One region of the Tardiphaga sp. P4_G1 genome, then DNA from elsewhere that is predicted to be linked to it. Evidence: predicted binding sites of a transcription regulator. Region 1 holds the regulator's gene; the other holds the start of a gene.

Region 1 (15,072 bases):
CCAGGCAATAAACGGCAGCGCCGATACCGTTCACCGTCGTGTCCAGCCCTGCTGACAGCAATGAGCGCACCAGCAGCGGCGCCTCGTCGGCGGTGATATCGCCGGTGTCGACCCGCGCATGGATGCAGGCGCCGAAACCGCCGGGCGCGAGATTGTCGCGCTGGCATTGCGCGGCGACATAGGCCTGATGCGGCGCAGAGCGTTCGATGGCGTCCTGGCGCAGCTGGTTCGGCGGACCGAAGGCATTGAAGACAAGACCGGCATAAGGCAGCAGGTTTTCGCGGCCCTCCTTCTGCAGTCCCATCGCATCGGGGAACACCGATAGTGGATAGGCTTCGGCAAGATACGCGACCGCGTCGAAACTGCGCCGCTCCAGCAGTTCGTCGACCTTGGCATCGGCCGCCGCAGCGAAGCCATCGCGCAGTTGCTTCATCACCGCGGGTGACAGGACCTTGTTGAGTACCGCGCGCGTGCGCGTATGCGCCGGCGGATCGGCTTCGAGGATGAGGCTCTGCGGGCGCCACGGTTTCTCCCTGGCAAAGTCGCTAAGACCCACGCCGCGGCTCGAGCAGAACGTCGCAGGATCGTTCAGGACTGCATGAACTTCGGCATAGCGCGCGACCGCGTAGACGTTCCATTTGTCGAGATACACCACGGGCCCGGCCTCACGCAGCACCTCGTGGGTGGGGTGAGGATCGGCGAAGAAGTCCATGGCGAAGGGATCGACGTCGAGGTGGACGACGGGCTGAGACGATGCGTCGTTCGGCAAGGCTCCGCCAAAGGACAGCACCGGCGGGGTGTGGGACGATGCCGTCGTGACCGTGGCGACCATGTGAATCTCCCATATTTTCTTGTTGGCAATTGTGGCTGCGTGTCTCTATTCCTCAGAACCACGTGATCTCGCCGATTTCGACGACGTCACGCTGGCAGGCAGGATCGTGGTGCATGAGCAAGAATGGATCGGGAAAAACGGTTCGAAAGCCCGCCAAGGCGAAAGTGACAAAGGTCAATGTCAGGACTGTCGCCGCGAAAGCGCCCGCTTCGAAAGGCGGGCAGTTGCTCGATCTTGAGCGCTATGTGCCGGCCTTCATCACCTTCATTGCGAACAAGCTCTCGCGCAACGCGACCGCGCTCTATCAGAAGCGCTTTGGCGTGAATGTCACCGAGTGGCGCATCATGTCGCTGCTGGCCATCGAGCCCGGCATTCCCGCCTCGCGCATCTGCCACGTCATCGGCTTCGACAAGGGACCGGTCAGCCGCACGCTTGCCATGCTGGAAGAGCGCGGCCTGGTCGCCATCAATGCCGACCCGGACGACGCGCGCACCCATTCGATTACGCTGACCACGAAGGGTCGCACGACCCATGACGCCGTCATCGTGACCGCGCTGGAACGCGAGCGAAAGCTGCTGTCCTGTCTGGATGAAAGCGAACGCGAAGTGCTGATCGACTTGCTGCGACGCATTCACGGCAATCTCGGCGCGGTAACCGGCTAGACCACCACGCGTTACTCGCGCGTCATCAATCGCTGTCCCGCACAAGCGGTCCACCATCGTTTCTCTCCCTGCAGGGCCCGGCAGTTGACTGCTCTAGGTAGCGCCCTCTTTGGAAAGGCTCTCACGAATTAGTTGCCTAGGCAACAGAAATATCGGGACGGTTTGTCACGCGGAGGCAAGGATTTTCTGCCATCATCCGCTAACCTGCGCCGCACATGTTCAATCGTTGAGCCAAAAGATACAGATGACGATGTCGCTTACGCCAAATTCCGCAGACGCCCTGCTGTTTGATCTTGGCCGCGTCGTGCTGGATATCGATTTCACGCGCGTGCTGAAGGTCTGGTCGGACTACGCGCAGTGTACACCGGACGAGATCGTGAGCCGGTTTGCGCGCGGCGACGTCTATATGCGACACGAGCGCGGCGAGATTTCCGACGACGCATTCTTTGCGCATCTGCACGACACGCTCGGTATCGATCTGACGCCGGCACAATTTCTCGAAGGCTGGAATGCGATCTTCGTCGGGGAGATGCCGGGCATCGCCGAACTCCTCGCGCATGCCTCGAAGCGCTGGCCGCTCTACTCGTTCTCAAACACCAATGTCGCGCATGTCACGCATTTCTCGGAACACCATGCCGATCTGCTCAGTCACTTCCGCGCGGTGTTTCTGTCGTCCTCGATCGGGCTTCGCAAGCCCGATGCAAAATCCTATGAGCACGTCATCGCGGAAATCGGCATCCCCGCCGACCGCATCGTGTTCTTCGACGATCTTGCCGACAATATCGAGGCCGCTCGCGCTTGCGGATTGCAGGCCGTCCACGTCACCTCGCCGACATCGGTCGCCGAGGCGCTCAAGGCACTCGGGCTTTAGGTCCGCGAGATGCGCTGGAAGGCGATGCTGGTGAGGACGCCGAGCAGTGCCCAGAACAGCAGGCTGGTCAGGACCGCCGCAACGACGAAACTGTGCGACAGCGTTTCGGGGACGTCCGTATGACCAGCGGGCGCCTGTGGCGCGCCGATCAGATGCGGCAGGATGATCAGGCCGAGGCCTAAAATGGCAGCCCATGACGCCTTGCGGAAGACGAGCAGGCCGAGCCCCGCCGCAGTGGCGCAGGCAGTGCCGATCCACCAGGTCTGGCGCAGTGTGAGGTCGGCGACAGGCATTCCCGGTAATTCCGGCGGCAGGCCGAGGCCGGGCGCCGCCGTGAAGACAACGAAACCGCCGAGGCCCCAGAACAGCCCTTCCCGCCAACCCACGGCCCGGCCGCGCAGCGCGAAGATGCCGGCCAGCAGCAACGCGAAGCCGATGGCCGTCAGGATATTGGCGCCGGTGGTGAAGGCATTGCGCTGCAAGCCCTCGGCGGGCTCCCATTCGGCCTCATGACTATGGGCGGCGGCGCCTTGGTCGTGCGTATGGGCGGGCTGCGCGGCAGCCGTCGGCGCAACAGCAGCCGGCGCTTCCGCCTTGCGCTCATAAACTTCGCTTTTCTGGATCAGGGGAATGGTCCCGACCATCTGGGCGCCGGTGATGGCAGCACCAGTGATCACGCCAGCCAGCGCTGCCGAGAAAACGATCGACCTGAAGACGGACATGTCTCAGTGGCAGGGGAATGCGTTGGCGTGGCGCGTGTCATGGGCCGCATTGTGGACGGCGCTGATATGCGAGAAGCCGACCACACCGACGATGAACAGACCGAGCGCCATGGCCAGAACAGCCTGCACGACGACATTGACGTCAGTGGTCACGGCGGAGATCTGGGCGGTCTGGGTCTGTTGCATCGGAATCCTCGCGAAATAGACGGCCAATTTAGCCGAGTTGCACCGGCGGCGCGACCGTTAATTTTGCATCGCGCGGGCGAGATCGCGGCTGGTCAGATGAAAATTCGCATCTGCCGCCACCGGCGCACGCACCAGCTTGGCGCCGGCCGCCGCCTGGAACACGTCTCTGTGGTCGCGGAAATAGGCCGCGCATTCCTCCGGCGACGGGTAACGCCGGAGCAGCGTCCGGAACGCATGACGGTGCACCATGCACAGCCCGCAATGGCCGGACGGCCGGAATGCCAGCGCATCGACATCCTCCCGCCAGACAGGCGCTTCATCGTCGGTTGCAGCGTGGTTGTCGGTCATGATCGCCGATGTCTACCGTGTTTCCCTGCCCTGCCAAAGCGCCGGTGGTTTTGCGTCCGCTCCCGCTCTCCGCTATGACGGGCGCCCACACTGCCGGAGATCCCCGCGATGGCCCTGATGCCGGTTACCGATGCCATGGCCGCGATTCTCGCGGGCGCCGATGCGCTGCCTGAGGAGATGGTGCCGCTGGAAGACGCGTTCCACCGCGTGCTCGCCCGCGACATCGCTTCGCTGCGAACGCAACCACCGGAGCCCATGTCAGCGATGGACGGCTATGCCGTGCGCGCCGCCGATGCGAAGTTGGGCGCCAAGCTCCGCGTCATCGGCGAGATCGCCGCAGGCAAGCCGTTCGACCGCCCGCTGCAGACCGGCGAAGCCCTGCGAATCTTCACCGGCGGCGTTTTGCCCGCTGGCGCCGACGCCGTCGTGATCCAGGAAGATACTACGCGCGATAGCGATATCGTCGGGATCAACGAGGCCGCGATTTCCGGCAAGCATATCCGCCCGGCTGGCGTCGATTTCAACGAAGGCGATGTGCTGCTGCGCGCCGGCACCCGCCTTACCGATCGCGACCTAGCGCTTGCTGCCGGGATGAACCATCCGTCACTGCCCGTGCGGCGACGGCCGGTCGTTGCCGTGCTCGCCACCGGCGACGAACTGGTCATGCCCGGCGCGGTCCCCGGCCCCGGCCAGATCGTGCTCTCCAATGGCTTCGCGCTGCGTGCGCTGGCCCGTGCCGAAGGCGCCGAGGTGATCGATCTCGGTATCGCCGTCGACACGCTGGAGGCGACCACATCGGCCATTCAGCGCGCGATCGATCTGAAGGCGGACGTGCTGATCACCACCGGCGGCGCGTCGGTCGGCGACCACGACCTCGTGCAGCAATCCCTGATCAATGCCGGCGTCGAGATGGCGTTCTGGCGCATCGCCATGCGGCCGGGCAAGCCGATGATGCACGGACGCCGCCAGGGCATGCGCGTGATCGGCCTGCCCGGCAATCCCGTCTCGTCCTATGTCTGCGGCTTCCTGTTCATGGTGCCGCTGCTGCGCGCGCTGTCCGGCCGAATCGAGGTCGCTCACGCGCTCGAACCCGCGGTGCTCGGCCGCGACCTCGCCGCCAACGACCAGCGCGAGGATTACCTGCGCACGCGCCTCGAGACCCGGGCCGACGGCACCGTCGTGGCGACGCCGGTCATCAAGCAGGACTCGTCGCTGCTGGGAAATCTGGCTGTCGCCGAAGGACTTCTGATCCGCAAGCCATTCGCTCCCGCCGCCGCCGCTGGTGATTCCTGCGCGATCATGCGACTGCCTGTTTAAAGGCCGAGATGCGCGATGGGATGCCGGGCCACCGGAACTTCCGCCGCGCGGCATGTTCTCTGAGCTTTTTTCTGACTGAGATACCTTAACGCGGCTTCAGTCACTGAATTGTCACGTAACGCAGCGAGACATCGCTGCGAAACAAGATCGGTGCACAAATGGACTATTTCAAACGCTTCAATTTCCTGTTTGCGATGCCAACATTCGACGCCGACGATCTCGAGGGCATTCGCCTCAATCAGATCGTCGATGAGATCGAGCGTTCCGGCTTCGAGGTCGTCAAGGCGCGCAAGCTCGAAGACGCCACGATCGCGGTCCAGACCGACGCGGCGATCGGCTGCATGGTGGTCGACTGGGGCAAGAAGGGCCTCGAAGGCAAGACCGCGGCGCTGATCAACCTGATGCGTAAACGGGGCCTCGATTTCCCCATCATCCTGCTGATCCGTCGCAAGCGGTTTGAAGACGTCCCGGTCGAGGTGCTCGATTTCATCGACGGCTATGTCTTCCTGTCCGAGGAAACCCCGCCGTTCATCGCCAAGAATCTCATCAGCCGGTTGAAGCAATATGCCGAGACGCTGAAGACGCCGTTCTTCGGCGCTTTGGTCGACTATGCCGAGGAAGGCAACCAGCTCTGGACCTGCCCCGGGCACAATGGCGGCGTGTTCTACAGCCGCAGCCCGATCGGGCGGGTGTTCATGGAACATCTCGGCGAAGCGGTGTTCCGCGACGACCTCGACAACTCGGTGCTCGATCTCGGCGACCTGCTAACTCATGAGGGCCCCGCGCTGCAGGCGCAGAAGGAAGCCGCGCAGATCTTCGGGGCGGAGAAAACCTATTTCGTGCTCAACGGCACCTCGACCTCCAACAAGGTCGCGCTATCGGCTCTGGTTACCGATGGCGATCTGGTGCTGTTCGATCGCAACAATCACAAGGCGGCTTTGCATGGCGCATTGATGATTTCAGGCGGTGTGCCGATCTATGTGCCAACGACGCGCAATCCCTGGGGCCTGATCGGCCCGATGAACTGGGACGCGCTCGACGAGGACGCGCTGCGCGAGCGCATCCGTATCAACCCGCTCGTCACGGATCCCGAGGCCTGGAAGCGTCCGCGCCCGTTCCGCGTCGCCGTGGTCGAACAGTGCACCTATGACGGCACCATCTACAGCGCCGAGATGATCATCGCGCGTATCGGCCATCTCTGCGATTACATTCTGTTCGACGAAGCCTGGGCGGGTTTCATGAAATTCCACCCGCTCTATGCCGGTCGCTTCGCCATGGGGCTCAAAGAGCTCGGCCCGGATTCGCCGGGCATCATCGCGACGCAGTCGACCCACAAGCAGCTCGCGAGCTTCTCGCAGGCGTCGCAGATCCACATGAAGGATCGCCACATCCGCGGCCAGAAGCGCCGCGTCGAGCATCGGCGCTTCAACGAAAGCTTCATGCAGCACGCCTCGACCTCGCCGTTCTATCCGCTGTTCGCATCATTGGATGTCGGCGCGCAGATGATGAAGGGCCGCTCCGGCGAAGTGTTGTGGGACGATACGATCCGGCTCGGCATCGAACTGCGCAAGAAGATGCGCGCCGTCCGCCGCGAATTCGAGGAGAAGGAAACCCGCGCCGAGCGTCGCTGGTTCTTCGAACCCTTCGTGCCCGAGCGCGTCGCGATTCCCGACGCAGCCAGCGAAGGCGCTGTTCACAATGTGCCCTGGGAAAGCATCGGCACTGACCAGCTGGCCACCAATCCGGCTTATTGGCAGCTCGCGCCTGACGCCGCTTGGCATGGCTTCCCCGGCATGGAAGCCGGTTTCACCATGACCGATCCCAACAAGCTGACAGTGCTGACACCCGGCTTCGACCGCACCACCGGCGGCTATGCGGAACACGGCATCCCTGCTCCGGTGGTGGCGCAGTTCCTGCGCGAAAACCGCATCGTGCCGGAGAAAAACGATCTCAACTCGCTGCTCTTCCTGCTGACGCCCGGCGTGGAAGCCAGCAAGGCCGGCACGCTGATATCGGGCCTCGTCGCTTTCAAGAAGTTTCATGACGACAACGCTCTGCTTGAAGACGTCATCCCGGAATTCGCGCGGCGCAGGCCGGCGCGTTATGCGGGCATACGCCTGCGGGATCTGTGCGGCGACATGCACCGGTTCTTCCGCGAGGCCAATGTGAGCGAACTTCAGACCAGGCAATTCTCCGCTGACCATCTGCCGGAGATCGCCATGTCGCCCCATGATGCTGCGCGCTGTCTGGTGCGCAACGACGTCGATTACCTCCCCATCGATGAGATCTTCGGGCGCGTCGCGACGACGCCGTTCGTGGTCTACCCGCCCGGCATCGCCACGATCGTCCCCGGAGAACGGCTCACTGAACGGTCAAAGCCGATGATCGATTATCTCAGGATGTTCGAGACCTGCTTCAACACCTTCCCGGGCTTCGACGTCGAAATCCAGGGCATCTACCGCAAGGTCGACGCCAATGGCCGGATCCGACTTTACACTTACGTGGTCTCCGAATAGGGAGCACGTAAGGAGCCTGATTTGCCAACGGAACTCGAACAGCCGGTCGTCATCCGACCGTCACGCGACACCGACGTCGATGCCATGCTGGCGATCTATCGCCGGCACATCCGGCAAGGCGTTGAGGAAGGCGTCAGCGACGCCGACACGCCGCAGCCCGACGATCTCAGAGACCGGCGCAAGAACCTGCGCAGCAAACGGTTCCCGCACCTCGTCGCCACGCAAGGCGGCGAGGTCATCGGCTACGCCTATGTGGTGCTGTTTCGGAAGCGACCGGCCTATCGCTACACGGTCAAGCATTCGATCTATATCCACCACGGGCATGTCGGCCGAGGCATCGGCCGGCTGCTGATGCGCGAGTTGATCGACGTCTGCGCGGCGGCCGGCTTTCGGCAGATCATCGGCTACATCGATGCCGACAACACGGCCTCGCTCGGCTTGCATGAGAGCTTTGGCTTTGCGCGCGTCGGCTTGCTGCCCGGCGTCGCCTATCGCTCGGGCCGCTGGGCCGACACGATCATGGTTCAGCGCTCGCTGGCGACCGGCTCCACAACTCCGCCGCCGCCCATTGGGCGCATGACGTCCGCGTAGCCCAAGCGACCGCGGAAGCATTTTCCATGTCCGTAGAGGGTCGACGACTGGTGAGGAACAGCCTCCTCAAACCTCGCTCAACGTGCGTTCTGTTGACGGCAAATTAAGCATTGCAGAACACATATGGAACATATAGTGTTCGTTCATGATTTGTTTCGAGATTCTGTGGCTTTGAGTAGTTTGAGAGTGCCCGAACTCGCGCAACCGATCTTCGAACGATCGTCTCTGGATTGAGGCTCACTGTTCGAAGGCCCTTTGAAACGCACGCGGCGGCCGACACCGTCAACTGAGGATGGCTTCAGATGCTCACGCGCAAACAATACGAACTCCTGCGATTCATCGATCAACGGCTGAAGGAAGCTGGCGTCCCGCCCTCCTTCGACGAGATGAAGGATGCGCTCGACCTGCGCTCCAAATCCGGCATCCATCGTCTGATCACCGCACTGGAAGAACGCGGCTTCATACGCCGTCTGCCCAACCGCGCCCGTGCCATCGAAGTCATCAAGCTGCCAGAGCTCGGCGCGCCGGTCACCGGCGGTACCGGCCGCCGCGGCTTCACGCCCAGCGTCATCGAAGGCACGCTTGGCAAGGTGCGTTCCGCCGCCAGCATCGCTAGCAACAGCGGCGATGATGACAATGGCCGCACAGTTGCCATCCCGGTGATGGGCCGGATCGCGGCAGGTACGCCGATCGAGGCACTGCAGACCCGCAGCCACACCATCAGCATGCCCGCCGACATGCTCGGCTCCGGCGAACATTACGCGCTCGAAGTGCGCGGCGATTCCATGCAGGACGCCGGCATTCTCGATGGCGACACCGTGCTGATCCAGCGCAACGAAAGCGCCGACACTGGCGACATCGTGGTGGCCCTGATCGACGACGAGGAAGCCACGCTGAAGCGCTTCCGCCGCCGCGGCGCGTCGATCGCGCTGGAGCCTGCGAATGACGCCTACGAGGTCCGTATCCTGCCACCCAACCGGGTGCGCATTCAGGGCAAGCTGATCGGGCTGTATCGCCGCTACTGAGATTTGCGCCTCGGCGGATTACTGATCTTCGGGTTGAAGATCGGTTTCCACCGGCGTCGCATCCACCGGCCGGTTTTGCGGCGGACGACTGGTCTCCAACCTATCGGACAGAGGCTGATCGGGAATGGCTGGTGACCACGGACGGTCCAGGCCACGCGGTCGCACGGCATCGATCGCAAGGCCGTTGGCGGTTCGCTGCAGGCTTACCGCACCGTTTCGTTGCAGGCGGTCCTGATCGATCACCAGCGCACGGCAATCCCTCGGCGGTTGTTTCGTCGTGACGATCAGCGCCGCTTTCTCGCAATCATCTGTGAAAGCATCCGGCTGTAGAACCAGCGCCACCAAAGCGCCATCGGCCAGCGCCGCGATGCACCCGTCGCGGTCGCAGGACACACCGTGGCTGACGGAGGCATCGGTCGGCAGACGCGCATCGGCATCGCCGGCGAGCCACTCTTTCAACAAAAATGTATCCTTGGCGCTGCGCATCACGTGGAGATGCCCGTCCCTGCCCCGCACCGCGACGCTGTGACCGTCACCCGAGATCAGCACATCGGGCTGCTTCACCAGCAATGCCCACACAATCGAGATTGCAAGCACGGCAGCCCCCGCGAAGCGCAACGGCGTGCGCAGCAATCCCAGCACGATGATGCCGATACTGGCTGATATCAGCGGCCCGGTGCCAAAGGCCGGCATCCGGCCGATGGCGCCGGGCAAGGCTGCCACCCATTGCGTGACGACAATCATCCACTGGATGCCGACATCCATCAGCCGCCAGAACACACCGTCAAAGCCGAACGGCATGGCCACCAAACCGAGAATGCCGGCCGGCATCACCAACGCCGAGACCACCGGCATCGCCAGGAGATTGGCGACGACGCCATAAGGCGTGACGCGATGGAAATGAAATGCGGCATAGGGCGTGGTGGCAAGGCCCGCGACCAGCGAAGCCAGTACGAGCATCGCGATCTCGCGTCCGCCCCATAGTGCCACGCGCGCCGTCGCGGAATGATCGGGCGAGGCAAACAGCGCGGGCATGCCGATCTGCACCAATGCGACCAGCCCCAGCGTCGCCGCGAATGACATCTGAAAACTGGGATGCACCAGCGCTTCCGGCGCGACGATCAGCACGACCATTGCCGACACCGCCAGCGTGCGGAACGTCACCGCCCGGCGATCGACCATGACTGCAATCAGCACGACGGCCGTCATGAAGAACGAACGCTGCGTGGCGACCTCGGCGCCCGACAGCAGCAGATAAAATAGCGCTGCGAGTAATGCCGCAGCCGCTGCGACTTTCTTGATCGGGAATGTCACGGTCAGGACAGGGATCAGTGCCAGCAGTGCGCGTATAGCAAAGAACACCACGCCGGCGACAACGGCCATGTGATAGCCAGAAATCGACAACACATGACCGAGGCCGGAGATGAACATCGCATCATTGACGTCAGCCGAAATCGCATCGCGGCGGCCCGTGAGCAGCGCCGTAGCAATGGCGCGGCTATCGCCCGAGAGCACTGTGCGGATCCGCGCGTCGATGGCGTCGCGTAGCCCCTGCATGGTCGCCGAATAGCGTAGCGCCACACTCGGCTGTATCGGCGGATCGACTGCCTTGATGCCGCCCATCACGAAGCCGGATGCGCCGATCCCTTGAAAATACAGATCGCGTCCGAAGTCGTAGCTGCCCGGCCGGAGCGGCGACAGCGGCGGCTGCAGCCTTGCCTTCAATTCGACGAAGCTGCCGACGGCAGGCGCCGTGCCCTTCTTCACCGACAGCCGCACACGAGTGAGCTTCGGTGCGGCGCGCGGGCTGTCCATCGTGGCAACGCGCAGCACGAAGCGATCCGTGCGCTCCCGTTCCTCGTGCGTTTCGACGAAGCCGGTAATCGCGACGGAATAGAGCGGCTTCGCCAGAACCTCATGAGCCACACGCGCGGTTTTCATGGCAGCCATCGCGAAGCCCGCCGCGATGGCCGCAATGAGCAAGATCAAGGGAAACCATCGCTGCCGCCGCAGCAAAAACGCAGCCACGCAAAGAAGGCCTGCCGTCGCAGCGGCAACCCAGGCCACCGGCTCATGCTCAGCGGCAAAATACAGCGCGATGCCGGTGCCGAAAGCGATCGGCACCCAGGGCAGCAAGCGACCGGGACCAGCTTCGGCCCGCACCCACGTCCAGAGCGTCCCGAAGCCCGACGTTGACGACGTCGCTGATGGGGCAGCGACGCCTGCCGTGGCCGGCGGCGGCCATGTGGTCGCCGTGCCGGATCGGCCCCGCCGCTGTTGCTGATCCCCGCTCCGCGCCATCGAACGCCCGCACGCCACGCTCGCCCGTCCGAATGCTATCCGAAGGACAAGCGGCGACTAGCGGAACGGATGCAGAATACGAAAACTAATCCCTGGGGTTGCTCAGGCGAGCTTGGCGTAGCTGTCGCGCAGACCGACGGTGCGGTTGAAGACCAGCTTGCCGGGCGCTGAGTCCTTGTCGCGACAGAAATAGCCCTGACGCTCGAACTGCACGACATCGCTTGTGTTATCGCTCGCCAGCGCCGGCTCCAGCATGGCGCCGGTCAGCGTCTCCAGCGAGTCCGGATTGAGCTGCGATGCGAACTCGGTCGCATTGGGCTGCGGATCGGCGAACAGCTGATTGTAGACGCGTACTTCCGCCTGCACGGCATCTGCGGCACTCACCCAATGGATCGTCGCCTTGACCTTGCGGCCGTCCGGCGCATTGCCGCCCCGGGTTTCCGGATCATAGGTGCAGCGCAGTTCGACCACCTCGCCAGCGGCATTCTTGATGACGTCCTTGCAGGTGATGAAGTAGCCATAACGCAAGCGGACCTCGCGGCCTGGCGCCATGCGGAAGAACTTCTTCGGCGGCTCTTCCATGAAGTCGTCATGCTCGATGTAGAGCTCACGGCCGAATGAAATCTGCCGGTTGCCGAGCGACGCATCATCGGGATGGTTGACGGCTTCGAGCTGCTCGGTCTGTCCTTCCGGGTAGTTCTCGATCACCACCTTCAGCGGCTTCAGCACCGCCATGCGGCGCTGCGCCGTGCGATTCAGTGTCTCGCGCACGGCGAAGTCGAACATCGAGATATCGACGGTCGAGTTGGCCTTGGCGACACCGATGCGCTTGACGAATTCGCGCAGCGCTTCGGCAGGAATGCCGCGGCGCTGCAGGCCGGCCAGCGTCGGCATCCGTGGATCGTCCCAGCCGGTGACATGGCCGCCGCGGACGAGTTCAGTCAGCACGCGCTTCGACAGCAGCGTGTAGGTCATGTTGAGGCGCGCGAATTCATACTGATGCGGCCGCGATGGCACCGGCAAGTTTTCCAGACACCAGTCATAGAGCGGCCGGTGATCCTCGAATTCGAGCGTACAGATCGAATGCGTCACGTGTTCGATGGCATCCGACTGACCGTGGGCGAAGTCGTAGCTCGGATAAATCTTCCACGTCTCGCCCGTGCGCGGATGATGCGCATGCAGGATGCGATAGATCACGGGATCGCGCAGATTGATGTTACCCGACGACATGTCGATCTTGGCGCGCAGCACGCGGGCGCCGTTCGGGAATTCGCCGGCACGCATCCGGGCGAACAGATCGAGGTTCTCGTCGACCGGACGATCGCGGAACGGGCTGTTCTGGCCGGGCTCCGTCAGGGTGCCACGCTTAAAGCGGATTTCTTCCTGCGACTGGTCATCGACATAGGCCTTGCCGGCGCGGATCAGATGTACCGCCCAGTCATAGAGCTGCTCGAAATAGTCCGAGGCGTAATGCAGGTTGCCTTCGCCCCACTCGAAGCCGAGCCAGCGGACGTCGCGCTGGATGGCGTCGATATATTCCTGCTCTTCCTTGGTCGGATTGGTGTCGTCGAAACGCAGGTTGCAGTGGCCGCCGAATTCCTCGGCAACGCCGAAATTCAGGCAGATCGACTTGGCATGGCCGAGATGCAGGTAGCCGTTAGGCTCCGGCGGAAAGCGCGTCACCACGCTCTTGTGCTTGCCGGATTGCAGGTCCGCCGCAACGATGTCGCGGATGAAGTCACGGCCTGCGTCGGATACCGATTCGTCTGTCATTTGCTGCCTTTCAAGCTGCGCCCTATGTGCCAAATCCGGAAGGCCGCGCCAAGGCCGGATCAGGGGCCGGGTCCCGCGAAAGGGCCTTTTCCGATGCGGTTCCGGCCCCAAATCCGCGTTTATTCGCCGTGAGACAGCGCCCTGTCGTTGTGATAAACGCCCGCCAACACTCACACCGAACTCGATCGAACCCGCTGATATGACCGCTCCCGTCGTTACCCGTTTCGCCCCCTCGCCGACCGGCTTCCTCCATATCGGCGGTGGACGCACCGCGCTGTTCAACTGGCTCTATGCTAAGAAGACCGGCGGCAAGATGCTGCTGCGGATCGAGGATACCGACCGCGAACGCTCAACGGACGCCGCGATCGACGCCATTATCGACGGGTTGAAGTGGCTGGGCATCGAGTGGGATGGCGACACCGTCTTCCAGTTTGCCCGTGCCGGCCGGCACCGCGAAGTCGCCGAACAGCTGCTGGCCGAGGGCAAGGCGTATTACTGCTATGCCAGCGCCGAGGAACTGCAACAGATGCGCGAGACCGCCCGCGCCGAGGGCAAGTCCAAGCTCTATAACGGGCTGTGGCGCGACCGTGATCCGTCGGATCCGCGCCCCGACGTCAAACCGACGATCCGCCTGAAGGCGCCGCTCACCGGCGAGACCGTGATCGAGGATCAGGTACAGGGCCGCGTGGTCTGGCAGAACGAGAATCTCGACGACCTCGTGCTGCTGCGTGGCGACGGCAATCCGACCTACATGCTCGCCGTGGTGGTCGATGACCATGACATGGGCGTGACCCATGTCATCCGCGGCGACGACCACCTGATCAACGCCGCCCGCCAGAAGCAGATCTACGACGCGCTCGGCTGGACCGTCCCCAGCATGTCGCATATTCCGCTGATCCATGGGCCTGATGGTTCGAAACTGTCGAAGCGCCACGGCGCGCTCGGCGTCGAGGCCTATCGCGCGCTCGGCTATGTGCCGGCCGCCCTGCGGAATTATCTGGTGCGGCTCGGCTGGAGCCATGGCGATCAGGAAATCTTCTCGACCCAGGAAATGATCGACGCCTTCGACCTGTCGGGGATCGGCCGTTCCGCCGCGCGCTTCGATTTCGCCAAGCTCGAAAATCTCAACGGTCACTACATCCGCCACACCGACGATCAATCCCTCGTGACCATGTTCGAGGACGTGCTGAATTACGTGCCCGGCGGAGCCGAACTGAAGGCGAAGCTCAACGACACCACGCGCGCCCAGTTGTTGCGCGCCATGCCCGGCCTGAAGGAACGCGCCAAGACGCTGATCGAACTGATCGACGGCGCCAATTTCATCTTTGCCGATCGCCCACTGGCGATGGAGCCGAAGGCGCAGGCCGCGCTGACGCCGGAAACCCGTGTGCTGATCGGCAAGTTGCGCACGGCACTGGAAGCCGTCACCGACTGGACCGCAGCAAATGCCGAAGCCGCTACCCGCGCCTTTGCCGAGGAAGCTGGCATCAAGCTTGGCGGGGTTGCGCAACCGCTTCGCGTGGCGCTGACCGGCAAGACCACATCGCCCGGCATTTTCGATGTTCTGGCGGTATTGGGACGGCAGGAATGCCTGGACCGGCTCGCCGATCAGGCATCTATTTAGCATAGCTGTAGGCTGCTTTTGCCCGCCTTGCAGCGCACACAGCAATACGCTACGCATTCTGGCGAATGCTCTGGAATTCCCGGCTAGCCTCCCCATTTCTCCTGAAATGTCGGTGGCTTGCCGGCTCCTCAACGATCTCATCGGGGACCACGCGATGGACGCAAAAACCAATACCAAATCCGCAACGCTGACAGTCGACGGCAAGAGCTTCGAACTGCCGATCCACAGCGGGACCGTCGGCCCTGATGTCATCGACATCGGCAAGCTCTACGCCCAGTCCGGGATGTTCACTTACGATCCCGGC
Region 2 (15,072 bases), on a different contig from region 1:
GCCGTCCGGGCCCACTACAGGCTCTGACGGAAACGGCTGGACTGGGACAAGCAAAAGCGGGGAAACCGGCCGGCGCCACGTCCCAGGAAGCACGGTCCCGGGGGCAGAAATCGCCCGTAGCAGTCGCAGACTGCGTAAACTTGTCTGCGGTGTGGCGTTGCGCGGTTGCGGATTACCGGCGTTCCGGCGGAGCGGATCGCGATAAAAACCACCCTTTGTGCCTCACGGCGCGCTGCCACCCCTCATCTTGAGGGGACCGCATAACTCGGGCGCATTGGCGTCGCGAGAATGCAACACTGTGGCGGCCAGATACCACCTGCAGTCATTCTCCGGATGCGATGCACCATTTTCTTGACACGAATAGAGGTGAGTGCTTACTCACGACGCTATGAGCACACTTCGAATGACCCATGACCTCAGGCGCGAGCTGATCCTCAGCGCGGCGAAGCGATGCTTTGCGCGCAATGGATTTGCCGGCACTACGACCAAGAGCGTGGCGGCTGCGGCGTCGATTTCGGAAGGCTTGCTGTTCAAGCACTTCCCGACCAAGTCGGCGCTCTATGCCGAGATCCTGGCGGAGGAATGCGAAGCCGATCCCGGACTGAACAAGCTGCTCGGTCTGCCGCCGTCGACCGAGACGCTGGTGATTTTGATTCGCGGCATGGTCGGGCACTTCCTCGACATTCCGCGCGATCCCGATCCCGATCATGAAGAGGCACAGCGCCTGCGGCTAATGGTCATCAGCCAGTTGCAGGACGGCGAATTCGCCCGGCTGCTGTTTGACAAGATCGGCGAGCTGATCGGCCCGACCTTTACGGCGTCACTTGAAGACGCTGTCCGGACAAACGACGCGGTCCGGATCGGAAAAGAGCCGATGGGTCTTTTCTGGTTCGCGCACCACACCGCGATGATGGCGGCATTATCGCGCCTTCCCTCGGTTCCCTGTTTGCCTTATGCCAGCACCGCCGACAACGAGCGGCAACTTTGTGAGTTTATTCTCCGCGGTATCGGACTGAAAGACACGGCGATCGCGACGTATATCGATCGCGAGCTTCCGGCGTACCTGATGCCAGCGACTACGACAGAAAGCGCATGACATGACACTCACGACCGAACCCAACAGCACTACGGCGCCGCGTGCGACTGTCGAGAAGCCCCGTCCGCGTCCGCGGATGGTGCGTTGGTTCATCATCGTCGGCATCCTGCTGGCGATCCTGGTGGGCGGCCTGGTGGGCTTCAACGCGTTCCGCGCCCACATGATCAAGCAGTTCTTCGCCACCATGAAGCCGCCGCCGACTGTGGTGAGTGTTGCGGATGCCAAGTCCGAAGTAGTGCCCAACCTGATCAGCGCCGTCGGCGATCTCGCCGCTGTGCATCAGGTCAACGTCACCTCCGACGTCAACGGCCGCATTACCGACATCCAGTTCACCGCGGGCGCGACCGTCAAGGCCGGCCAGCCGCTGGTGCAACTGTTCGACGGTCCGGACCAGGGCGACCTCGCCAACTTCAAGGCGGCTGCCACCGTGGCGCGCATCAATCTCGACCGCGCCAAACAGCTCGCCGAGCGTCAGGTTGGTCCGCAGGCCACCGTCGACACCACGCAGGCGGCGTATGATCAGGCACAGGCCAATATCGCCAAGACCGAAGCGGTGATTTCGCAGAAGCAGGTGCGCGCGCCGTTTGATGGCGTGCTTGGCACGCGTCGGGTCGAAGTCGGCCAGTACCTGACGGCCGGCACGCAGATCGTGTCGCTCACCGACCTGTCCGCCGTCTATAACAACTTCACGGTCACGGAAAAAGACTCCGGCAAGCTGCAGGTCGGTCAGGCTGTGCGCATTTCGGTGGACGCTTATCCGGGCCGCAAGTTCGAGGGCAAGATCACCACGATCGAGCCGCAGATCAGTGCGGATACGCGCAACATTCGTGTTCAGGCGACGCTGCAGAATCCGGAAGGCATCCTGAAGCCAGGCATGTTCGCGACCACGACCGTCGTGCTGCCAGACAAACCGGCTGTGATCACCGTGCCGGAAACCGCAGTCGACTACACGCTCTATGGTGACTCGGTTTACCTGATCACCGAAAAGAAGACCGACGATGGCAAGACCGAGCTCTCGGCGGTGCGCACCTTCGTGCGCACTGGCGACCGCATCGATGGCCGTGCGGTGATCACGCAGGGCCTGAAAGCCGGTGATCGCGTCGTGGCGGTCGGACAGCTCAAGTTGCAGTCCGGCGCGCTGGTGTCGATCTCGACCGATCCATTGCCGCAGATTCCGGCGAAGCCGCCGCTGAACTGAAACCCGATGGACGGGCCGCGACATGCGGTCCGTCCCGGTTCATCTGAATGAATTTTCTCGCATCGTCGCGCGGCCTGTAATGGCTGGCAGACGGTGCCGATGACGGAGCGACCGCAATGGTCTTCACGGATATCTTCATCAAGCGCCCGGTGCTGGCGCTGGTCGTCAGCCTGCTGATCCTGCTGATCGGTTTCAAGGCTGCAACCAGCCTGCCGATCCGTCAGTATCCGAAACTGTCGAACACCGTGATCACCGTCACCACGGTGTATCCCGGCGCGTCGCCGGACCTGATGCAGGGCTTTATCACCACGCCGATCGAGCAGGCCGTCGCGGCTGCTGAAGGCATCGACTACATGACGTCGGCGTCGACGCAGGGCCAGAGCCTGATCTCGGTCTATATCAAGCTCAACGTCGATCCCAATGCCGCGCTCACCGAAGTGCTGTCGAAGGTCAATTCGGTCAAATATCTGATCCCGCGCGAAGCGAATGACCCCGTCATTCTGAAGTCCACGGGATCGACGACGGCGGTGATGTATCTCGGCTTCTCCAGTGAGGAACTGTCCGGCTCGGCGATCTCCGACTACCTGACGCGCGCGGTGCAGCCGATCCTGTCGACGGTGGACGGCGTAGCGTCGGCCGAAATCCTCGGCGGTCAGACCTTCGCCATGCGCCTGTGGCTCGATCCGCTGCGCATGCAGGGCCGCGGTGTATCTCCGGACGATGTCGCTGCGGCGATCCGCGCCAACAACTTCCAGGCGGCAGCCGGTCAGACCAAGGGCTATTACATCGTCTCCAACGTGACGGCGAATACCGACCTGCAGAACGTCGAGCAATTCAAGCGCATGACGGTGAAAGCCAAGGACGGCGGCTTTGTCCGTATGGAGGATATCGCCACCATCGAGCTTGCCGCGCAGAGTACGGACGCGAGCGTGGCGTTTAGTGGCGAGCGCGCGATCTTTATCGGCGTGCAGGCGACACCGCTCGGCAATCCGCTCAACATCGTCAAGGGCGTGCGCGCGCTGTTCCCCGAACTCGAGCGTAACCTGCCGCCATCGCTGAAGATGAAGGTCGCCTACGACTCCACCAAGTTCATCACGTCGTCGATCGAGGAAGTTCAGAACACGCTGATCGAAGCCGTCGGTATCGTGATCGTGGTGATCTTCCTGTTCCTGGCTTCGTTCCGCTCGGTCATCATTCCGGTGGTGACGATTCCGCTGTCGCTGGTCGGCGTCTGCAGCCTCATGCTCGTCATGGGCTTCAGCATCAATCTGCTGACCTTGCTGGCGATGGTGCTCGCCATCGGCCTCGTGGTCGACGACGCCATCGTGGTGGTGGAGAACATCCACCGCCATCTCGAGGAGGGCAAATCGCCGGTGCAGGCGTCGCTCGAAGGCGCGCGCGAGATCGTTGGTCCGGTCATCTCCATGACCATCACGCTGGCGGCGGTGTATGCGCCGATCGGCTTCATCGGCGGTTTGACCGGTGCGCTGTTCCGCGAATTCGCCTTCACCCTGGCGGGCTCGGTGATCGTATCCGGCGTTATCGCGCTGACACTGTCACCGATGATGTGCTCGGTGCTGTTGAAGCAGGAAGAGCCGGGCTGGTTCGCCAAGAAGGTGGACAAGGTGTTCGGCGCCACCACGCGCTGGTATGGCCGGCAGCTCGATCGCTCGCTGGACTATCGCCCCATCACGGCCATGTTCGCCGTTGTGATCCTCGGTCTCGTCGGCTTCATGTACATGAATACGTCGAAGGAGCTGGCGCCCGAGGAAGATCAGGGCATTCTGTTTGCGGTGACCAAGGCACCGAAATACGCCAATATCGACTACGCGGATTTCTATGGCGATCGCATGGACGAGGCGTTCAAGAAGTTCCCGGAAACCGATCTGCGCTTCATCATCAACGGCACCAACGGTCCGAGCAACGGTATCGCCGGCATGCTGTTGAAGCCGTGGGACGAACGCAAGCGTTCGTCCACGCAGCTGAAGCCGCTGGTGCAGGCCGAACTCAGCAAGATCGAGGGTGTCAACGCCTTCGCATTCAACCTTCCGGCGCTGCCGGGCGGTCCCGGCGGTCTGCCGATCCAGATGGTGATCAGCTCGACCAACGGCTTCCAGTCGGTCTATGAGGAGATGGTCAAGTTGAAGGACACCGCGCGCAAGAGCGGCCTGTTCATCGTCAGCGACAGCGATCTCGATTTCAATCAGCCGGTGGTGCGCGTCTCCATCGATCGCTCCAAGGCCAACGACCTCGGCATTACGATGTCGAGCATCGGCAATACGCTGGCGACGCTGCTCGGCGGCAACTACACCAACCGCTTCAACCTCGAGGGGCGCTCCTATCAGGTGATCCCGCAGGTGCCGCGCGGCATGCGGCTCTCGCAGGATTCTTTGGCGAACTACTATGTGCCGACGATCACGGGTCAGCAGGTGCCGTTATCGACGCTGGTGAAGGTCGAAACGGGCACCAACCCGAACGCACTGTCGCACTACAACCAGCTGAATTCGGCGACCTTTCAGGCGGTGCCGATGCCCGGCGTGACGGTGGGGCAGGCGGTCGACTTCCTTGAAGGCGCCGCCAAGCAACTGCCGTCGGGCTTCAATCACGACTACCTCGCCGACAGCCGACAATATGTGCAGGAAGGCAACCAGCTCGCGGTGGCGTTCGGCGTCGCGCTGATCATCATCTTCCTGGTGCTGGCAGCGCAGTTCGAAAGTCTGCGCGATCCGCTCGTGATCATGATTACGGTGCCGATGGCGATCCTGGGCGCGTTGATCCCGCTGTTCTTCGGCATGGCGACGATCAACATCTACACCCAGGTTGGCTTGCTGACGCTGGTCGGTCTCATCTCGAAGCACGGCATCCTGATGGTGGAGTTCGCCAACGAACTGCAGCTCAAGGAAGGTCTCGATCGTCGTTCGGCTATCGAGATGGCTGCCCGCGTGCGTCTGCGTCCGATCCTGATGACCACGGCAGCAATGGTCACCGGCCTGTTGCCGTTGCTCACCGCGGCGGGGGCTGGTGCAGCGAGCCGCTTCTCGATCGGCCTCGTGGTCGTCTCCGGCATGATGATCGGCACGCTGTTCACGTTGTTCGTGCTGCCCGCGGTTTACGTGGCCATCGCCACCGATCACCGCGCCGGCAAAGAGACGGAGCGCGCCAAGCAGATCGAGGAATTCGATCTGGAGCATACGCGGACGGCCTGATCGCACGGGCGCGGCCTTGCGAAGCTGAGCTTGCGGGGACACATGGTTTGAGGTTGGATGGCGGATCGCTTCATGCGATCCGCCATTATCTTTTGGCGGCCCGCATGGCCTCCACAGGACCCATCCCATGACGCGCGATTTTCCGGCCGGCAATTATCGCTATCTTCCCGCAGTTTTTCAGTATTCCAGCGGCGTTGCCGCCAATGCGGATTTCGAGATCGAGCGCGTTCGTTTCGACACGTGGCTGCCATTGGCCGATGGGTTTGCGCGTATTGCCGATTACATTCTCGCGGCGGATCGCCCGCTGACATCGTTCTGCGCCTGCGAGTTGCGCTCGCCTGCAGTGGTGGACGAAGCTGGCTTCCGGACTTTCAACGAGCACTATGTCAAGACGCTTGCTGAATGGGGCATCTTCGACGGCACGAACAATCCCGTCGCGCGCAGCAATGTGTGCCTCGAGATCGATCCGCCGAGCGAGCCGTCGTTTTACGCGTTCTCGTTCACGCGGCCGTCGTTCGGTGCCAAGCCGACTTTCGTGATTGCGGGTGGTGCTGAAGCGCGCGGCGGTCCTGGAACATATCGCGAGCGCATCACGCGCTATCGCGAGACCTCGCCGGACGCATTCCGGGAGAAAACGCGGATGACCATGAGCAATATGGAGGAGCGTCTGGGCGAATTCGGCTTCTCGTGGAAGGACACGACTGCGACGCAGATCTACACGGTACAGGACTTCCATCCCGTGGTGGCCGATGAGCTGGTCAAGCGCGGTGCGTCGCGGCAGGGCATGACTTGGCATTTTGCGCGGCCGCCGGTGGTCGATCTCGAATTCGAGATGGATACGCGGCGTGTGATGCGTGAATTCGTGATCTGACCGTCAGGCAGCGCGCGCTGATGCGCTCAGATGCTTGGCGACGATGCGCAGGTCGTCGACGAAATGCGCATATTCGCGCGCCTTGGCATCCTCGTCGGGCAGTCGTAGCAGATAGGATGGATGCACGGTCACGAGAACCTGTGTGCCGTCGTCAGCCTGGATAATCTGGCCACGGGTCTTGCCGATCGGCGTGATCTTGCCGAGCACGCTTTGCGCGGCTGTCGCGCCCATCGCGACGACGAGCTCGGGTTTCACGGACGCTTTTTCGCGCTCATACCAGGGACGGCACGCCTTGATTTCCGGCGTTGCCGGCTTCTGGTGCAGACGGAATTTTCCGCGCGGCACGAATTTGAAATGCTTTACGGCATTGGTGACATAGACTTTGTCTCTGACAATGCCGGCTTCCTTCAGCGCCTTGTCGAGCATCTGTCCGGCTGGTCCGACGAATGGCTTGCCGGCAAGGTCTTCCTTGTCGCCGGGCTGTTCGCCGACCATCATCACCGACGCATGTTGTGGTCCCTCGCCAAATACAGTCTGCGTCGCGTCTTTCCACAAATGGCAGGCACGGCAATCGGCGGCTTCGTCGCGCAATGCGGCAAGACTTTCCTTCCCGCTATGTTCGGCCGTTTTGGTCGCATGCGACTTGACCATGGTCTCCTCCCGACGTTGTGGTTTCTTGGGCGCGCTGGCTTCAGCCGCGATCATGTCACCTGTGATGCGTTCAGCTTGCGCGATCAGGGGCTTGATCAGCGCGGCTTCGGGCAGGTTGCGCCAGTATTTTTTCGGCATCTCGTTCTGCATCGCCTTGGTCTTCAACCGCGCCGGATTGAAGATGTTGGCGTAATAGGTCAGCCATACCTCTTCGAGCCGATCCTTGGTCGGCGCATCGGCTTTGCTGACGCCGGGCGTGATGGAAATCGCGTGGCCGTCCCAATGTGCGCAGAGATCCGGCGTCAGGATCGACCATGCCATGTCGGCGAAGCGCCGCGCGAAGAAGGGCGCGGCGAGTTCGACGATGTGATGTTCGGGCTCGAACCAGGCGACGAAATGCGATTTTGGCTCGCGGCCGATTTCGCGAAACCGCACGAAAGCATGCATCTTGTGTTCGTCGCGCCGGACGGCCTTGGCCATCGCCTGCAATTTAGCGATGTCGGAATCGATCGCGACGTGGATCAGATCGGGATTGTCGCGTAGCCGCCACAACAGACGATAGAGCAGGGCGAAGCGTTCGGGATCGCGATGCAGGATTGCGGTTTGCGCCAGTTCGACGAATTTGGCCGAGACGTTGAAAGTGCCTTGCGTGGCGTCAGAGAGCGACGTCTCGGGCAAGGCAGAAAATAGTTCAAGTTCAGCACCAGCGACGATCCATCTCACGTGAGTGGGAGCAATGTCATTCAGCACGAGTTGTCGTGCCGCCTTGCGCCAGCCTTCAAAGTCGGTGTCGCTCTCCAGCACGATACTGTGCATCAGGTCTCCTGAAATGAAAGTCTAAAACCCAAATCCCAATTGCGTCGCCTTCGGCTTGAACCGCTCCGCCAGTCTCGCGCCGTCCAGCAAATTCACGGCCGGGCGATGATCCGGAAGAACGATGAAAGGCAGTGCCTTGTTCCGCGGAATATGCAGGCGCGCGAGATCGCCGACGCGGATCGACGAGATCCGGCGCGTTTCGATGATCCGCTGCACGGCCTTGGCGCCGAAACCGGGCACGCGCAAAAGGTCTTCGCGGCTGGCGCGGTTGACGTCGAGCGGGAAGCGCTCGCGGTGTCGCAGCGCCCAGGCGAGCTTCGGATCCATCTCCAGCGACAGCATGCCGTCGTTGTCATCGACGATCTCGTCGGCATCAAAGCCATAGAAGCGCATCAGCCAGTCGGCCTGATACAGCCGATGCTCGCGGATCAGCGGCGGCGCGCGCAGCGGCAGCGAACGGCTTGCATCGGGGATCGGGCTGAAGGCGGAGTAATAGACGCGCTTCAGATTGTAGGACCCGTACAGATTGGCCGAGGTCCGGATAATGGTTGAATCATTGGCGTTGTCGGCGCCGACGATCATCTGCGTGCTCTGGCCGGCCGGCGCAAAACGCGGCCCGACTTTGCCGCGCGGCGTCGGCTTGCGTCCCTCGCGGGCTTCATCGAGCTTCAACCGCAATCGACCCATGGTGCGACGAATGGCGCGGACGTCTTTCTCCGGCGCCAGCTTGGCGAGGCTGTCTTCCTCGGGCACCTCGATATTGATGGAGAGGCGGTCGGCATATTTTCCGGCCTCGGTGATCAGCGCGTCGTCGGCTTCCGGAATGGTCTTGAGATGGATATAGCCGCGGAAATGATGCTCCTCGCGCAGTTTCCGCGCGACGGCGACAACCTGTTCCATCGTGTAATCGGCGCTGCGGATGATGCCCGAGGAAAGAAACAGTCCCTCGATGTAATTGCGCCGGTAGAAATCCAGCGTCAGTTGCACCACTTCGTCGACGGTGAAGCGGGCGCGCGTCACGTTGCTGGAGGCCCGGTTGACGCAATAAAGGCAATCGTAATTGCAGGCATTGGTGAGCAGGATCTTCAGCAGCGAGATGCAGCGGCCGTCCGGCGCATAGGAATGACAGATCCCCATGCCTGCATCGGTCGAGCCGATGCCTTTGCCGTCGCGGGAGTCCCGTTTCTCGGTACCGCTGGACGCACAGGACGCGTCGTATTTCGCGGCATCCGCCAGGATCTCCAGCTTGCGCTTCACGTCCATGTTCAAAAATCCCTTTGATTTCAAATGCTAAAAAAGTGGCTGATGATCCCGATTGACTCGGCTTGCCATCTTAGCTTTATATTAGAACATATCATGAACAAATGGGCCGGCAATGGGTTCACTAAAAACCCGTGATGGCAAAACAATTTCGAGGAGCGGCGCATGACCGGCGCACGCATGACCACGCTCGCGCAATTGCGCGGCAGCATCGAACGCATCGAGACCCACAGCGATACCTATGCGCCGGATCGCGTGTCGCTCGGTCATGCCGAGGCGGACGCGGCGCTGCAAGGCGGCCTCGCGCGTGGCACCATGCATGAGGTGTTCGCCGAAGGCCGGCACAGCGCGGCGGCCACGGGCTTTGTCGCCGGCCTCGCGCATCGTGTCTCGGCAAAGCGGCCGCTGCTGTGGATCCGGCAGGATTTCTCCGAACGCGAATGCGGCGCGCTGGCCATGAGCGGCTGGCGCGAGCTCGGTCTCGATCCGCGCTTGCTGGTCACCGTGCGCGCGCCCGATGTCGAGACGGCATTGCGGACCACGGCTGATGCGCTGGCCTGCGACGCGCTGGGCAGCGTCGTGCTCGAGACCTGGGGCGACAGCAAACAGTTCGATCTCGTCGCCAGCCGCAAGCTCACGCTGGCGGCGCGCGGTTCGGGCGTCACTTGTCTGTTGCTGCGGACTGCAGGCGTTCCGGTCTCGAGTACGGCAGAGACGCGCTGGATCATCCGCTCCGCGCATTCGCCGCCATTCAGGCCCTGGCAATCATGGGGCGTGCCCATGCTCGACGTGCAACTGGTTCGAAATCGTCACGGCCCGAACGGGCAATGGATCATGGAATGGAGGTGTGATGAGTGCGTTTTCCGTGACACATCGGCGCATCCTCAGCCTGTGGCTGCCGCGCCTGCCAACCGATCGCATCAAACGTCAGCTCGCGCGCAACGGCGCGCCAGCTAATCTGCAAGCAAGTATTGTCGTCGCCAAGCAAAGCAATGCGCTGCAGATTTCCGCGCTGGACGATGCCGCGGCGAAGCTCGGCCTTGAACCAGGTCTGCCGCTCGCCAATGCCCGTGCGGTCTGTCCGGACATTCAGGTGTTCGATGCTGATCCTGTCGCCGATACGCAGGTACTGACCGACATCGCCGATTGGTGCGACCGCTTCACGCCACTGGTAGCGCTGGATCTGCCGCATGGCCTGTTTCTCGACATCACCGGCTGTGCCCATCTGTTCGGTGGCGAGGCCGCACTGATGGAGCAGCTCTGCGTGGCGCTGTCGCGGCAGGGTTTTATTGTCAGTGCAGCGATTGCGGGGACATCGACATGCGCGCGCACGCTCAGTCGATATACACATGGCTGGATCATCGCCGCGGGCGAGGAGGCCAAGGCAGTGACGCCGCTGCCGCTGTTCACGCTCGGCGCCGATGAGGCGATCATCCGTGGATTGCGCCGCGCCGGCTTGAAGACCATCGGCGATGTCGCCTCGCGGTCGCGCCCCGAAATCACTGCGCGCTTCGGCGCGGAATTCACGACGCTGCTGGAACAGGCGCTGGGGCACAGCGATGCGCCGATCTCGCCGCGCAAGCCGCTGCCGGATTATATCGTCGAGCAACGCTTCGCCGAACCGATCGCCACCGATGGTGTGATTACGCTGACACTGGCCAAGCTGGCACGCACGTTGATCGATGCGATGGACAGGCAGGGCAAGGGCGCGCGGCGGCTGGAAGCGGCGTTCTTTCGCACCGACGGCGCGGTGCGGGTGATCACTGCGGAAACCGGCCTGCCGGTGACTAAGGGCGAGGTGATCGACCGGTTGTTCCGCGAGCGACTGGACGCGATTGCCGATCCGCTCGATCCCGGTTTCGGCTTCGATATGATCCGCCTGTCGGCCAGCCGCACGGAAATCGTCGTGCAGCAGCAGCGCGACCTCGATGCCAATGTGCATGCGAACGATGAACTGGCCGACCTGATCGACCGTATTGCTGCGCGGATCGGGCCGCGGCGTGTGCTGGTTTATCTGCCCGTCGAGAGCCACATTCCCGAACGCGCGATGCTGGGGGTGCCGGCACAGCATCATCTGGCTGCCGCCATGCAGGCAGCATGGCCAGTGCGTGAAGACGAACCGCCATTGCGGCCGTTACGGTTGTTCGAGCAGCCTGAGGTGATCGACGTCCCGCTTGCGGAGTTTCCAGACAAGCCGCCTAAGAAATTCACCTGGCGACGGGTGTCTCACAACGTCATTCATGTGGAAGGCCCGGAGCGTGTGTCGATGGAGTGGTGGCGTGCGCAGGAGGCGAAGCCGACGCGCGATTACTTTCGCGTCGAGGATGAGGCAGGTCAACGTTTCTGGCTCTTCCGCGACGGGCTTTATGGTGAAATAAGAGACGCGGACGATCAAGCCGTTTCGCCGCAATGGTTCGTGCATGGGCTGTTCGCATGAGCACGGGCGGCGTCGGCGCGACTGATTATGCCGAGATTGGCGTCACCAGCAATTTCTCGTTCCTGCGCGGTGCGTCGCATCCGCAGAACTATGTGCATCAGGCCAGTGCCGAGCGGCTTTATGCCATTGGCATTGCCGATCACAATACCATGGCCGGAGTGGTGCGTGCCTTTGCCGAGCTGGACCACAAGGATCTTGTCTACAAACCCAAGCTTCTGATCGGCACACGGCTGGTCTTCAATGACGGTACGCCTGACATCCTTGCCTATCCGTGCGACCGCGCTGCCTATGGCCGACTGTGCCGGTTGCTCAGCATGGGCAAGTTGCGCGGCAACAAGGGTGAATGCCTGCTGCAGCTCGGCGATCTCGCGGAGCTCAGCGAAGGGGTGTTGCTTGTTCTAATGCCGACCTATCGGATCGACAGTGATCTTGTCCTGTGCACGCTCGATGCACTATCGGGCCTGCCGGCGGAAGGCGTCTGGCTTGGTGCCAGTCCGTTTCATCGGGGCGATGACAAACGCCGTCTGGCCAAGCTGCAGCGCATCGCAGCCACTGCGCGCGTGCCCCTGATTGCCACCAATGACGTGCTCTATCACACGCCGGAGCGCCGCATCCTGCAGGACGTGGTCAGTTGCATCCGCGAAAAGACAACCATCGAGCAGGCCGGTCGCGTACTGGAAATGAATGCCGAACGGCATCTCAAGCCGGCTGCTGAGATGGCTCGGCTGTTTCGCGATTATCCGGATGCGATCCGTGAAACCATCCGTTTTGCCGATCGCATCACGTTTTCATTGAACCAACTCCAATACCAATATCCCGACGAACCGGTGCCGCCGGGAAAGACCGCGCAGCAGCATCTCGCGGATCTGACCTGGGAGGGATATGCCCGGCATTTCCCGAATAGTGTCGATGAGACGCTCGAAGCCACCTTACGCAAGGAGCTCGCGCTCATCGCCGAGCTCGGTTACGCGCATTACTTCCTGACCGTCCACGACATTGTGCGCTATGCGCGCAGCCAGAACATCCTGTGTCAGGGCAGGGGCTCGGCGGCCAATTCAGCGGTTTGCTATATGCTCGACATCACCTCGGTGAATCCCGCCGAGGTTGATCTCCTGTTCGAGCGCTTCATCTCCAAGGAACGGCTTGAGCCGCCGGACATCGACGTCGATTTCGAGCACGTCCGGCGCGAAGAGGTGATGCAGTATGTCTACAAAAGATACGGCCGTCATCGCGCGGCAATCATCGCCACTGTCATCCACTACCGGCCGCGCTCGGCAATCCGCGATGTCGGCAAGGCGCTGGGGCTGACCGAGGACGTCACCTCGGCGCTGGCCGACACCGTCTGGGGCAGTTGGGGCAAGGGTCTCAACGAGATGCAGGTCAAGCAGGCCGGTCTCGATCCATCCAATCCGATGATCATGCGCGCTGTCGAGCTGGCCACCGAGCTGATCGAATTTCCGCGCCACCTGTCGCAGCATGTGGGCGGCTATGTGCTGACGCAGGATCGGCTCGACACCTATGTGCCGATCGGCAATGCGGCGATGGACGACCGCACCTTCATCGAATGGGACAAGGACGATGTCGACACGATGAAGATGATGAAGGTCGACGTGCTCGCGCTGGGCATGCTGACCTGCATTCGGAAATGTTTTGACCTGATCTTTCGTCATAAGAGCAGGCGCTACGAACTCAAGGACATTAAGGCTGAGGCCGACGACGCTCCGCCCGTTTTCAGAATGCTTCAGCGCGGCGAATCCCTCGGCGTCTTCCAGGTCGAGAGCCGCGCCCAGATGAACATGCTGCCGCGCCTGAAGCCGCGCACCTTCTACGATCTCGTCATCGAAGTCGCGATTGTTCGCCCGGGCCCGATCCAGGGCAACATGGTGCATCCCTATCTCAAGCGGCGGGCGATGAACCCTGATGATATCGAATATCCATTTCCGAAGGGGGGCAACAAGGACGAACTGAAGAATGTCCTGCACAAGACCCTTGGCGTGCCACTGTTTCAGGAACAGGCGATGCGCATTGCCATCCAAGCGGCACATTTTACTTCAGAAGAGGCCAATGGTCTGCGCCGCGCCATGGCGACGTTCCGCAATGTCGGCACCATGCATACGTTCGAGGCGAAGATGGTCGGCAAGATGGTCGACCGCGGCTACGATCCGGTATTTTCCCAGAGCTGCTTCGATCAGATCAAAGGTTTTGGCAGCTACGGTTTTCCGGAGAGCCATGCGGCGAGCTTCGCGCAACTTGTCTATGTCTCGTCATGGCTGAAACATTATCATCCGGATGCATTCTGCTGCGGGCTGTTGAACTCACAGCCGATGGGGTTTTATGCGCCGTCGCAGATCGTGCGCGATGCGCGCGACAACGGCGTCGATGTGCGGGAGATCGATGTGTCCTTCAGTCATTCGCAGAATACGCTAGAAGAACCGAGCGGAGACTATTGCGCCGTTCGCCTCGGCTTTCGCCAGATCGATGGATTCAAATGGGCGGATCCGGATGAGAAGCGCGAACGTGAAAAAGCTGGCAAGCCGCCGGGAGAAGATTGGGGCAAGCGCATCGTTGCCGCGCGAGAGCTACAGCCTTTCACCTCGCTGGAAGATTTTGCCCGCGATACCGCTTTGCCAAAACGCGCGCTGATCATGCTCGCCGATGCCGATGCATTTCGCTCCATCGGCCTGGATCGTCGTGCAGCATTATGGGCGGTAAGGCGCTTGCCGGATGACGTGCCGCTACCACTGTTCCAGATTGCGAGTGCCCGCGAACAGCCGGACGAACATGCGGCACCGCTGCCGCAGATGCCTTTGCCCGAACAGGTGGTCGCCGATTATCAGACTATCCGGCTGTCACTGAAGGGACATCCGATGGAGTTCCTGCGCGCGAATTTCACGCGGGAAAAAGTGGTGACCTGCGCGAGCATTGTGGATGCCAATGACAGACGGCGCGTGCGTTGTGCCGGCGTCGTGCTGGTGCGGCAGCGGCCGGGCAGCGCCAATGGCGTGGTCTTCATGACGCTGGAGGACGAGACCGGTATCGCCAATATCGTCGTATGGCCGAAGGTGATGGAGGAGTTTCGCAGGGAGGTCATGGGCTCCAGGCTCATTCTGGTCGAGGGTACGATTCAGAGCAGCCCGGACAAGGTCGTGCATCTCGTCGCCGAACGGCTGATCGATCGCTCGGACGATCTGAAGCACCTTGGCAATGATGCACTCGGCACACCGCAGCAGGCGCTGTCAGGTCCGGAACCGATCAATGACGATCGCCGCGAGCATCCCGACAATCCCGCACAACGCATTCGCCATCCGCGCAATGTCCGGATCCTGCCGCGCTCGCGGGATTTCCATTAAGCGCTGTTCAGAAACCATTCAGCCGTTCTTACCTATTCAGGTGATGCACCGACTGGCGGTCCGCCGGGCGGCCGGTGCAGGAAAGTAATAGTGGCATAGGCGCCGATCCATGAACCGACGGCGGCGAACCCCACATACATCCAGTTTTCGGTATAGCTGATGACGGCATAGGACGAGAGTACATACC

The links. The regulator LexA, encoded in region 1, represses DNA repair genes until DNA is damaged. The targets are predictions, from matches to a motif close to TGTTCNNNNTGTGTTCNG.
Region 2: a site for LexA is predicted at 9,184-9,201, ahead of AC1DUY_RS12630 (ImuA family protein). Genes of this name have one in related genera too.

What each region holds. Positions count from the first base shown of each region.
Region 1 covers NZ_JBFUJU010000001.1:675,904-690,975, forward strand. Annotated here, with positions in the region: gene AC1DUY_RS03325 (cytochrome P450) at 1-712, opposite strand, end outside; gene AC1DUY_RS03330 (MarR family winged helix-turn-helix transcriptional regulator) at 946-1,494, shown strand; gene AC1DUY_RS03335 (HAD-IA family hydrolase) at 1,739-2,365, shown strand; gene AC1DUY_RS03340 (CbtA family protein) at 2,362-3,087, opposite strand; gene AC1DUY_RS03345 (CbtB domain-containing protein) at 3,091-3,273, opposite strand; gene AC1DUY_RS03350 (hypothetical protein) at 3,331-3,621, opposite strand; gene AC1DUY_RS03355 (molybdopterin molybdotransferase MoeA) at 3,730-4,938, shown strand; gene AC1DUY_RS03360 (Orn/Lys/Arg family decarboxylase) at 5,097-7,454, shown strand; gene AC1DUY_RS03365 (N-acetyltransferase family protein) at 7,476-8,045, shown strand; gene lexA (transcriptional repressor LexA) at 8,348-9,070, shown strand; gene AC1DUY_RS03375 (ComEC/Rec2 family competence protein) at 9,089-11,371, opposite strand; gene AC1DUY_RS03380 (glutamine--tRNA ligase/YqeY domain fusion protein) at 11,474-13,144, opposite strand; gene gltX (glutamate--tRNA ligase) at 13,344-14,768, shown strand; gene gltA (citrate synthase) at 14,923-15,072, shown strand, end outside.
Region 2 covers NZ_JBFUJU010000004.1:498,639-513,710, forward strand. Annotated here, with positions in the region: gene AC1DUY_RS12600 (TetR/AcrR family transcriptional regulator) at 389-1,096, shown strand; gene AC1DUY_RS12605 (efflux RND transporter periplasmic adaptor subunit) at 1,098-2,294, shown strand; gene AC1DUY_RS12610 (MexW/MexI family multidrug efflux RND transporter permease subunit) at 2,411-5,500, shown strand; gene cnbZ (2-amino-5-chloromuconate deaminase CnbZ) at 5,628-6,371, shown strand; gene AC1DUY_RS12620 (UdgX family uracil-DNA binding protein) at 6,375-7,838, opposite strand; gene AC1DUY_RS12625 (putative DNA modification/repair radical SAM protein) at 7,860-9,101, opposite strand; gene AC1DUY_RS12630 (ImuA family protein) at 9,264-10,055, shown strand; gene AC1DUY_RS12635 (Y-family DNA polymerase) at 9,949-11,535, shown strand; gene AC1DUY_RS12640 (error-prone DNA polymerase) at 11,532-14,885, shown strand; gene AC1DUY_RS12645 (hypothetical protein) at 14,918-15,072, opposite strand, start outside.